2 regions of the Caldicellulosiruptor kronotskyensis 2002 genome follow, and region 1 is predicted to be linked to the other one. Evidence: riboswitches for the same ligand, from Rfam matches in the RefSeq annotation. Region 1 holds a riboswitch; the other holds the start of a gene.
The links. A riboswitch is a leader RNA that binds a small molecule or an ion and turns the genes downstream of it on or off. The one in region 1 is predicted to bind magnesium.

Region 1 (4,441 bases):
TTGTTGGAGTAGGTAACCTTGGACAGGCATTGGCAAATTATGCTAACTTTTATAAAAAGGGTTTCAGGCTCGTCGGGCTATTTGACATTGACCCCCAAAAGGTAGGGAAAACTATTCGTGATATAAAGATTGAACATATTGACAAGCTTAAAGATTTTATCAAAAAGAATGATGTTGACATAGGTGTTCTGTGTGTGCCAGCAGATGTTGCACAAGAGGTTGCAGATATAATGGTTGAAGGTGGGATTAAGGGTATTTGGAATTTTACTGCAAAAGAGATTGAAGTAAAAGGTGATGTGGTTGTTGAGAATGTACATCTGATTGACAGTCTGATGGTACTATCGTATAAGCTAAATGAAAAACTTCTTGAAAAAGAGAAAATAAAGTAAGACTTGAGGTGAAATGAATGCGTTATATAAGTACAAGAGGTAATAAAGAGGTTAAAGCAAAAGAGGCTATTTACAGGGGGATAGCCGAGGATGGGGGACTTTACACCCCTGTTTTCATACCTCATCTTGACTTAAGTAAAATAAAAAATATAGAATCTTACGCAAATCTTGCAAAATATATATTTGAGCTCTATCTTACTGATTTTACAAATGAAGAGATTATTGATTGCATTGACAAGTCATATAGTAATGGCAAGTTTGACACAAAAGATGTTGTTGTTTTAAAAAAGCTTGACAGTAGCCTTTTTGCACTTGAACTTTGGCACGGTCCGACATACGCTTTCAAAGATGTTGCTTTACAGGTGCTACCTCATCTTTTACTAAAATCAATGCCAAGTTTTTACAAACAGGCACTCATACTTGTTGCAACGTCAGGCGATACTGGCAAAGCTGCCTTGGAAGGGTTTAAGGATGTTGATAGAACAAAGATAGTTGTGTTTTATCCATCTGAGGGTGTGTCAGAGGTTCAGAAAAGACAGATGACCACTCAGGAAGGCAGAAACACTTTTGTTGCTGGGATAAAAGGCAATTTTGACGATGCCCAATCTGGCGTGAAAGAGATTTTCACAAGCAAAAAATGCATAGATGAAATTGAAAATCTGGGGTTTTTCTTTACGTCTGCGAACTCAATAAATTTTGGTAGGCTTCTTCCACAGATTGTATACTATATCTGGAGCTATCTGGTGCTTTTAAAAGCTGGTGATATATCTGAAGGTGAAAAGATAAACTTTGTTGTTCCGACAGGCAATTTTGGCAATATATTGGCAGGTTTTATTGCTAAACTTATGGGAGTTCCTATAAATAAGTTGATTGTTGCTTCAAACATAAACAGTGTGGTTGCTGATTTTGTCAGGACAGGCTTATATGATAGAAGAAGAGAGTTTTACAAAACAATTTCACCTTCAATGGATATTCTTGTTGCAAGTAATTTAGAAAGGTTATTATATTTAATAACAAAAGAATCAGAAAGAGTAAAAAAATACATGATGGATTTAAAAAGTGAGGGGTATTTCAAAGTTGAAGAAGAAGTTTTAAAAGAGATTCAGGAAAGTTTCTGGGGTGATTTTTCCACAGATGACCAGACAAGAAGTAGTATAAAGATTATTTACCGCGAGTATGACTATCTTATTGACCCGCACTCTGCTGTTGGGTTTGATGTTTACAGAAAATACCAGAAGCAGACGTTTGATAGTACAAAAACGGTTGTACTTCAAACTGCAAATCCTTACAAGTTTGCAAAAGATGTTTTGAACGCTTTGTTTGATGGTGAATATAATAATATTGACCCGTTTGAAGCGGTAGAGATTTTGTATGCAAAGACAGGTGTTGAGATCCCGGATGGGATTAAAAGTCTTCTTGCAAAACCGATTTTGCATCCCGATGTGATAGAAAAAGACAAGATGTTTGATTTTATATTAGAGAAAATAAGAGATAATTGAAGAAATTTAAAAAAATTGCCCAGAAAACATATGATTTTTGCCGAAAAAGGCTTGAAAAATGAAAAAATTGTGCTAAAATAGAAGTTGAAAAAATAAATATTGCAAGATATCTCGGTAGGCGAGGCTCCTACAGGGATATAGGCTGCTGCCGCGAAAGATTGGAGACAATCTGAGCTGGTGAACAGGTTTTGCCGAAACCAAGGCATAACCTAATGCAGCTTTTTATGCCGTGTAGTGCCAAAGCTTGTACGAGGTAGCTTTAAAAGGGCGTAAAGTGTGCTTTCACCTCGTTTTTAAGCTTTGGGTGAAAGCACTTTTTGTTTCTAATATCAATGTATAAAATTTTGCTATTGCAAAAATTCTTCTTAAAGAAGGAGTTGAGAGAAAAGATGGACTCTGGTCCTGTGAGTAAGCAGGATTGGACAACAAAAAGCAATTGTACTTTGGAATGTGGAGGGGTGCTAATTTTTCTCTGTTTTGAAAAGAAGAAGGAATAAATGCACCTTCTTGCAAATAGATTTTAAAGGCTTTTAGCACCCCTCCACCAAATGACACAAAAAAATTCAAAAAAGGAGGGGTGCTAAAATGCCAAACGTCACAAGCTTTTATCTTAGCAGAGTAATCGGCAACAAGGTCTTTTCAGAAGAAAAGAAGGTTGTGGGAAGGCTTTTAGACTTGGTTGTTGATGCAAGTTATATAAGACCCAAAGTAATTGCTGCAAAGGTAAAAAGTGGCGGTCAAACTCAAATTGTTGATTTTTCGTTTTTCATAATCTACAAGGAAAAAGGGCAATACGTGATTGAAACAAGGAACTTAAAGCCAATCGATGTGAAAAAAGAAGACACCATTATGCTTGTTCGTCATATACTTGACAAGCAGATTGTTGATATGAATGGCAGAAAAGTTGTGAGGGTAAATGATATAAGACTTGCAGTACTTTCTACAGGTGTTTATGTAATAGCTGTAGATATTGGTCTTGAAGGACTTTTGAGAAGGCTTGGTCTTGCAAAGCCCCTGAAAAAAGTCTTAAAACCTCTTGGTAAAAACATTCCTTCGCGGCTTATTTTGTGGGACGATGTACAGCCGCTTGCATCGCCAAGGCTTGATTTAAAGCTTTCAACCACATATTCAAAGCTTGCCACCTTGCATCCTTCGGATTTGGCAGACATCATTGAAGAACTTGACAAAAAGACGCAAGCTTATATATTTTCGACTCTGGATGAGGAAAAGGCTGCAGATGTTTTGGAAGAGCTTGAGGTTGAAGCACAGAGAAATGTTTTAGAGAGTCTTCCTGTTGAAAAGGCAGCGGATGTACTTGAGAAAATGCCGGCTGATGAGGTTGCAGATATTTTAGACGAGATAAAAGAGGAAAGAGCAGAAGAACTTTTAAACGAAATGGAAAAGGAAGCATCAGAAGAAGTCAAAGAACTTATGGAATATCCAGAAAACAGTGTTGGTGCAATAATGACAACTGATTTTATCGCGTTCAAGACACATTTCACAGTTGAGCAGACAATAGAGGAGCTAAGACGCTTGAAACCTGAACCAGACGAGATTTATTACCTGTATGTTGTTGACAATGATGAAAGGCTTTGCGGAGTTGTATCTTTGCGCGACTTGGTAATCTCTGAGCCTCAAACACCGCTTTATGAGATAATGAACAGGGATGTGGTTTGTGTAAAGGATACTGATAATGTTAATTCTCTTGTTGAGATTATTTCAAAATATAGTCTTCTTGCTGTGCCTGTTGTGAATGAGAGCAAAAAACTTATAGGAGTTGTCATTATAAACGACATTGTATACGAACTGTTAAAGATGAAAAGAAAACTGCTGCTGTAGATAATAGGTTGATACTAAAGAGGTGATGAAAAGATGGCACAGACAACGAGAAGCACCAGACTAAGAAATATTCTTTTAATTTTAAGTGTAATTGGGCCAGGACTTGTGACTGCAACAGCTGACAATGATGCATCGGGTATTGCAACATATGCAATGGTAGGTTCCATGTTTGGTTACAAGATGCTGTGGGGACTTTTTCTGATAACTATAAGCTTGGCAGTAATTCAAGAAATGGCAGCACGAATGGGTGTTGTAACTGGCAAGGGACTTTCTGACCTTATCAGGGAAAACTTTGGTGTGAAAATGACATTTTTTGCAATGGTGACCCTTTTGATTGCCAACTTTACAACAACAGTTGGAGAGTTTGCAGGAATTGCAGCAAGCCTTGAAATATTTGGTATATCAAAATATATCTCTGTTCCTCTTACTGCTATTTTTGTTTGGTATATTATTAACAAAGGGTCATATAAAAAAACTGAAAAGTTCTTTTTAGGTCTTATGGTAATTTATATCAGCTATATAATTTCAGGATTTTTAGCTAAACCAGACTGGAAAGAGGTGTTCAAAAACACATTTGTACCTTCATTTAGTTTTGAGCCCAGTTTTGTATTGATATTTATTGCTATGATAGGTACCACGATAACGCCATGGATGCAGTTTTACTTGCAGTCCTCTGTTGTGGATAAAGGGGTTGATGTTAAGAACCTTAAGTAC
Region 2 (4,441 bases), 1.4 Mb from region 1:
TCATCCCAAGTTTAGCTCCAAAAGAAGTAAATGGCACAATCGTTCCTACTGAAACAGCTGCTGAGGTAAAAAGTAATAATGGCCATGAAGCAATGCTTTGTATAAAAGGAATCTTTTCGGTCCTAAGCATGTGAACTACCATTGTTTGTGTCCATAAACTTTCCACAAACCAGCCTGTTTGGAAAAGTGAAACAAATTGGAGTTTAAGTGCTTCAGGCAACAAGAAGTAAGAGCCACCTATAACCAACGGACCAATTACAAAAAACATCAAAGCATAAGTGGTTATATCAAAAATTGAACTAGTAGGTCCAAACCATACCATGAAATTGCCTATATTTGCAGCATCCCATTTTCTTGGCTTTTGTATATACTCTTTATCCATTGTATCCCAAGGCACTGATGTCATTGACAAATCATAAGTTAAATTAAGGAAAAGAAGTTGCAATGGCTGCATTGGCAAAAAAGGCAAAAATGCACTTGCTACTAAAACTGAAAATACATTACCAAAATTAGAACTCGATGTAATTGCAATGTATTTCATAATATTTCCAAAAATTCTGCGTCCTTCTACAACTCCCTCTTCTAATACCGTAAGACTTTTTTCTAAAAGTATTATATCTGCTGATTCTTTTGCAATATCTACTGCAGAGTCAACAGAAATTCCAACATCGGCTTCTCTTAATGCAGACGCATCATTAATTCCGTCCCCCATATATCCAACAATGTGGCCTTTGCTTTGTAAGGCCTTTATTATTCTCGATTTTTGCATAGGAGAAAGTTTTGCAAAAATTGTCGTCTTTTCTGCTACTTCTGCTAATTCTTCATCTGTCATATTCTCTATTTCATTTCCTAATAGAATATTCTCTACAGCAATCCCCACTTCTTTACAGATTTTCTTTGTCACTATTTCATTGTCACCAGTGAGAATTTTTACATCTACTCCATGTTCTTTTAAGGCTTTTATCGCATAAGGTGCAGATTCTTTTGGCGGGTCTAGAAAACCTATAAAACCCATGAGAACCATCTTACTTTCATCCGCTACACTGAAAACTCCCTCTGGTGGAACATCATTTTTTTGAGCTACGGCAAGCACCCTCATTCCGTCTTCATTTAATTTTCTTACCATTTCTCTTACTTCTTGGCGTATTTCATCTGTCAAAGTAACTACTTCACCTTTGTACTCAGCGTATTCGCAGATGGAAAGCACTTCTTCAACGGCGCCTTTCGTTACAAGCTGCCTTTTCCCACCTTCGCTCTCTAAAACTACAGACATTCTTCGTCTTACAAAATCAAAGGGTATCTCATCAACTTTTTTGTATATTTTATCTAAACCATTAAAGCCTTTTTCAGCTCCATACTCTAAAATGGCTACATCCATCAAGTTCCTCAGACCTGTTTGATAATAACTGTTAAGATATGCATGTCTTAAAACTCTGTCATCTTCATTTCCATGTATATCAAGATGTTTTTCTACAACTATTTTGTTTAATGTCAAAGTGCCAGTCTTATCAGTACAAAGTATATCCATTGCTCCGAAATTTTGAATAGCATCTAATCTCTTGACAATTGTCTTATGTTTTGCCATTGTCACAGCACCTTTAGCAAGGTTTGTAGTGACTATCATTGGAAGCATTTCAGGAGTAAGCCCTACAGCTACAGCCAAGGCAAAAAGCAATGCATCCAACCAATTACCCTTTGTAAGGCCATTTATCACAAAAACAATTGGAAACATAACTGCCATAAACTTGATAAGCACTTTGCTGACATTGTTAATACCCTTTTCAAAACTTGTCATTGCCCTATGCCCTACAAGGGACTTTGCCATTGAACCAAAATAAGTACGGTCACCTGTTGAAAGGACCACGGCGATAGCAGAGCCGCTCACTACATTGGTACCCATAAAGCATATATTTTCTAAATCTGAGAGATTTAAATCCTTAGCTTTTCTTTTTTCTTCTTTTAAATCTGGATATTTCTCCACAGGTTCGGATTCTCCAGTCAAAGTTGCTTGGTCTATAAATAAGTCCTTAGAAGTAATAACCCTAACATCCGCAGGTACCATATCTCCTGCTGTCAAATGTATTATATCACCAGGTACTATTTCTTCCATTTTTATTTCTCTCTCACCTGTATCTTTGCGAATAACTGCAGCAGTCATGTGAACAAGGGCTTTCAATTTTTCCGCTTCTATATTGGAGCGGTACTCTTGAACAAAGCGAAGCAGTCCACTAACCGTTACCATTATAGAGATAATAATTATGGTGCTCCAATCTCTGTCTTGAGGTGCAGTAAAAAGTACATCAGTTATATATGACATAATTACCAAAAATACCAATATACCTATGAAGGGATTGATAAAAGCTTTAATCAATTGAATATACCAAGGAGCTGGTTTTTCATGGGCTACTTCATTTAACCCATACATTTCAAGTCTATCTTCTGCTTCCTCAGAAGTCAAACCTTCTCTGTCTGTGCCTAATTGTGCCAAAACTTCATCTACATCTTTTTTCGCAAACTCAATTAATTGGGTAAGTATCGTATCTGTGAATCCATTTTTCTTTGCGATTTTGATCATTTCCATACACCTCCAAAACACAATAATAGGCTAAGGCTGCTGAGTCTTTTGCAATCTTACAGTTACAGTATTTGTTTTTTTGTGAAAAACTTTCGCACTTAGACGATGGAATTAAAAGGAATTGTTTTGGAGGTATATGTAATAGGACATTAAAAGAAGGGATAAATAGGCATTTTAAGAAATAGCAAAATTTATTGAAAAGGCCACGTGTGAGAAGAATGGACGTGGCCTCAAACTATGCCCATCCTTCTTCAATGTCATATTACATATACCTTTATAGCTTTTACTACTACCTCCACCGTCCATTCTTCTCACCTCCGTTTTTTCGCAAGTTAAAAAACCTCTCAACGAATGAAAGAGGTTTTTAAACATTTCACTTTGTTGAGCTTTGGCACTATACAGCTTTGGAGCATCCTCCAGCTGCATTAAGTAAAACCTTAATTCGATAATACTTGTTGACCCGTTAGCATCTCTCGATGTTTCCGAGCAGCAGCGTATATCTGTATAGGAGCCTCACCTAACGATTGTATTAACTTGTGTCCTTCTACATTATATTCTTCTATTTACAATCTGTCAATCTATCTTGAAAAATTTTTTACAACTTAAATTGCAATATTAAATGCGACACATTTTTTGGAAACCCGAATGATGTTGGATTTCGAAATCATGAATTTTGAAACTCAGAAGTTAGCCGTTCTATTTCCCTGAAAAAGAGCTCTGCTGGCTGGCGGTAACCAAGGATTTTTCTTGGCAAGGTATTACACCAATTCTGCGCCCGCTCAATTTGTGAAAGTGACAATTCACTGATAGCTGTTCCCTTAGGAATCAACCGCCTGACTAGACCATTGTGCCGCTCATTAGTGGCTCGTTCCCAGGCAGAGTAAGGGTGAGCATAGTAAATATCAATCCCATGGACATTTAAATTGGCAAACTCACTACCGTTATCCGCAGTGATGCTCTTAAACACCCGAGAAAACATAAGACCATACTGGCTTTTTAGCTGCTTTAACGCTTCATCCACTGCCTCAGCAGTTTTGCTTGCCAATGGGAGGAGCAGGTGATAGCGAGTTTTTCTTTCCGTTAGGGTCAGCAGAACATGATCATTAGAGCGTCTTCCCAGAACAGTGTCGATTTCCCAATGGCCGAACTCCTCACGCTTTTCAATGCTATCAGGCCGCTCGCTAATACTCTTGCCGAAAAGGCGCTTGTGTTTTCTCAAAGAATTCTTCTTGGGTTTACGTCTGGTTTTTATGAAAAGGTCTATATTGCGGACTTTAAGCAAGCAGCGGTCGATATAGTTGTATAGGGTTTTGGTGCAAACCATGGACGAAGGGTCAAAGAGTTTTTCTCGCCGAGCAGCTCCTACAACAGCATCAGGGGACCATTTGTCTTGAAGTATCTTTTGCTCAGCATATTGGAGGAAGGATTCAACTTGGAGGATCTTACTTTTTCGGCCACAGAAAGAGCGGTTCTTCTCATATATCGCCTGGCCAGTTTCTGGGAAGTATGCTTCATACGTAGTTAGATCTGTACGGCGTTGAGTTGTGGTGCCACGTTTTATTTCGCGGTAAATGGTGCTGCGATGACGGCCAAGTTTTTTAGCGATTTGAGTTGGTGAGAACCCTTCTTTTAAAAGAGCGCAAATTTTACCTCTTTCATAAGGTGTAAGGTGTTTAAAAGTACGAGGTAATGTGGTATACTCTTGAGTAAGAACCATAGCTGAAACCCTCCATATGTGTTAGTTTTTTGCCAACCAACATCATATCGGGTTTCATGCTATGGTTCAACTATTTTTTGGTGTCGCATTTAATTTTACAATTAACCAATTTGTTATGAAAAAATTCTATTTGCAATTCTATTATAACG

Region 2: another riboswitch for magnesium. It lies ahead of mgtA (magnesium-translocating P-type ATPase); the one in region 1 lies ahead of CALKRO_RS09965 (magnesium transporter).

The regions. Positions count from the first base shown of each region.
Region 1 is NC_014720.1:2,150,125-2,154,565, reverse strand. Features, by position in the region: gene CALKRO_RS09980 (redox-sensing transcriptional repressor Rex) at 1-389, shown strand, start outside; gene thrC (threonine synthase) at 407-1,888, shown strand; M-box (ykoK) riboswitch at 1,992-2,148, shown strand; gene CALKRO_RS09965 (magnesium transporter) at 2,474-3,727, shown strand; partial or broken gene CALKRO_RS09960 (Nramp family divalent metal transporter) at 3,761-4,441, shown strand, end outside.
Region 2 is NC_014720.1:697,867-702,307, reverse strand. Features, by position in the region: gene mgtA (magnesium-translocating P-type ATPase) at 1-2,575, opposite strand, end outside; M-box (ykoK) riboswitch at 2,940-3,107, opposite strand; gene CALKRO_RS02860 (IS30 family transposase) at 3,240-4,292, opposite strand.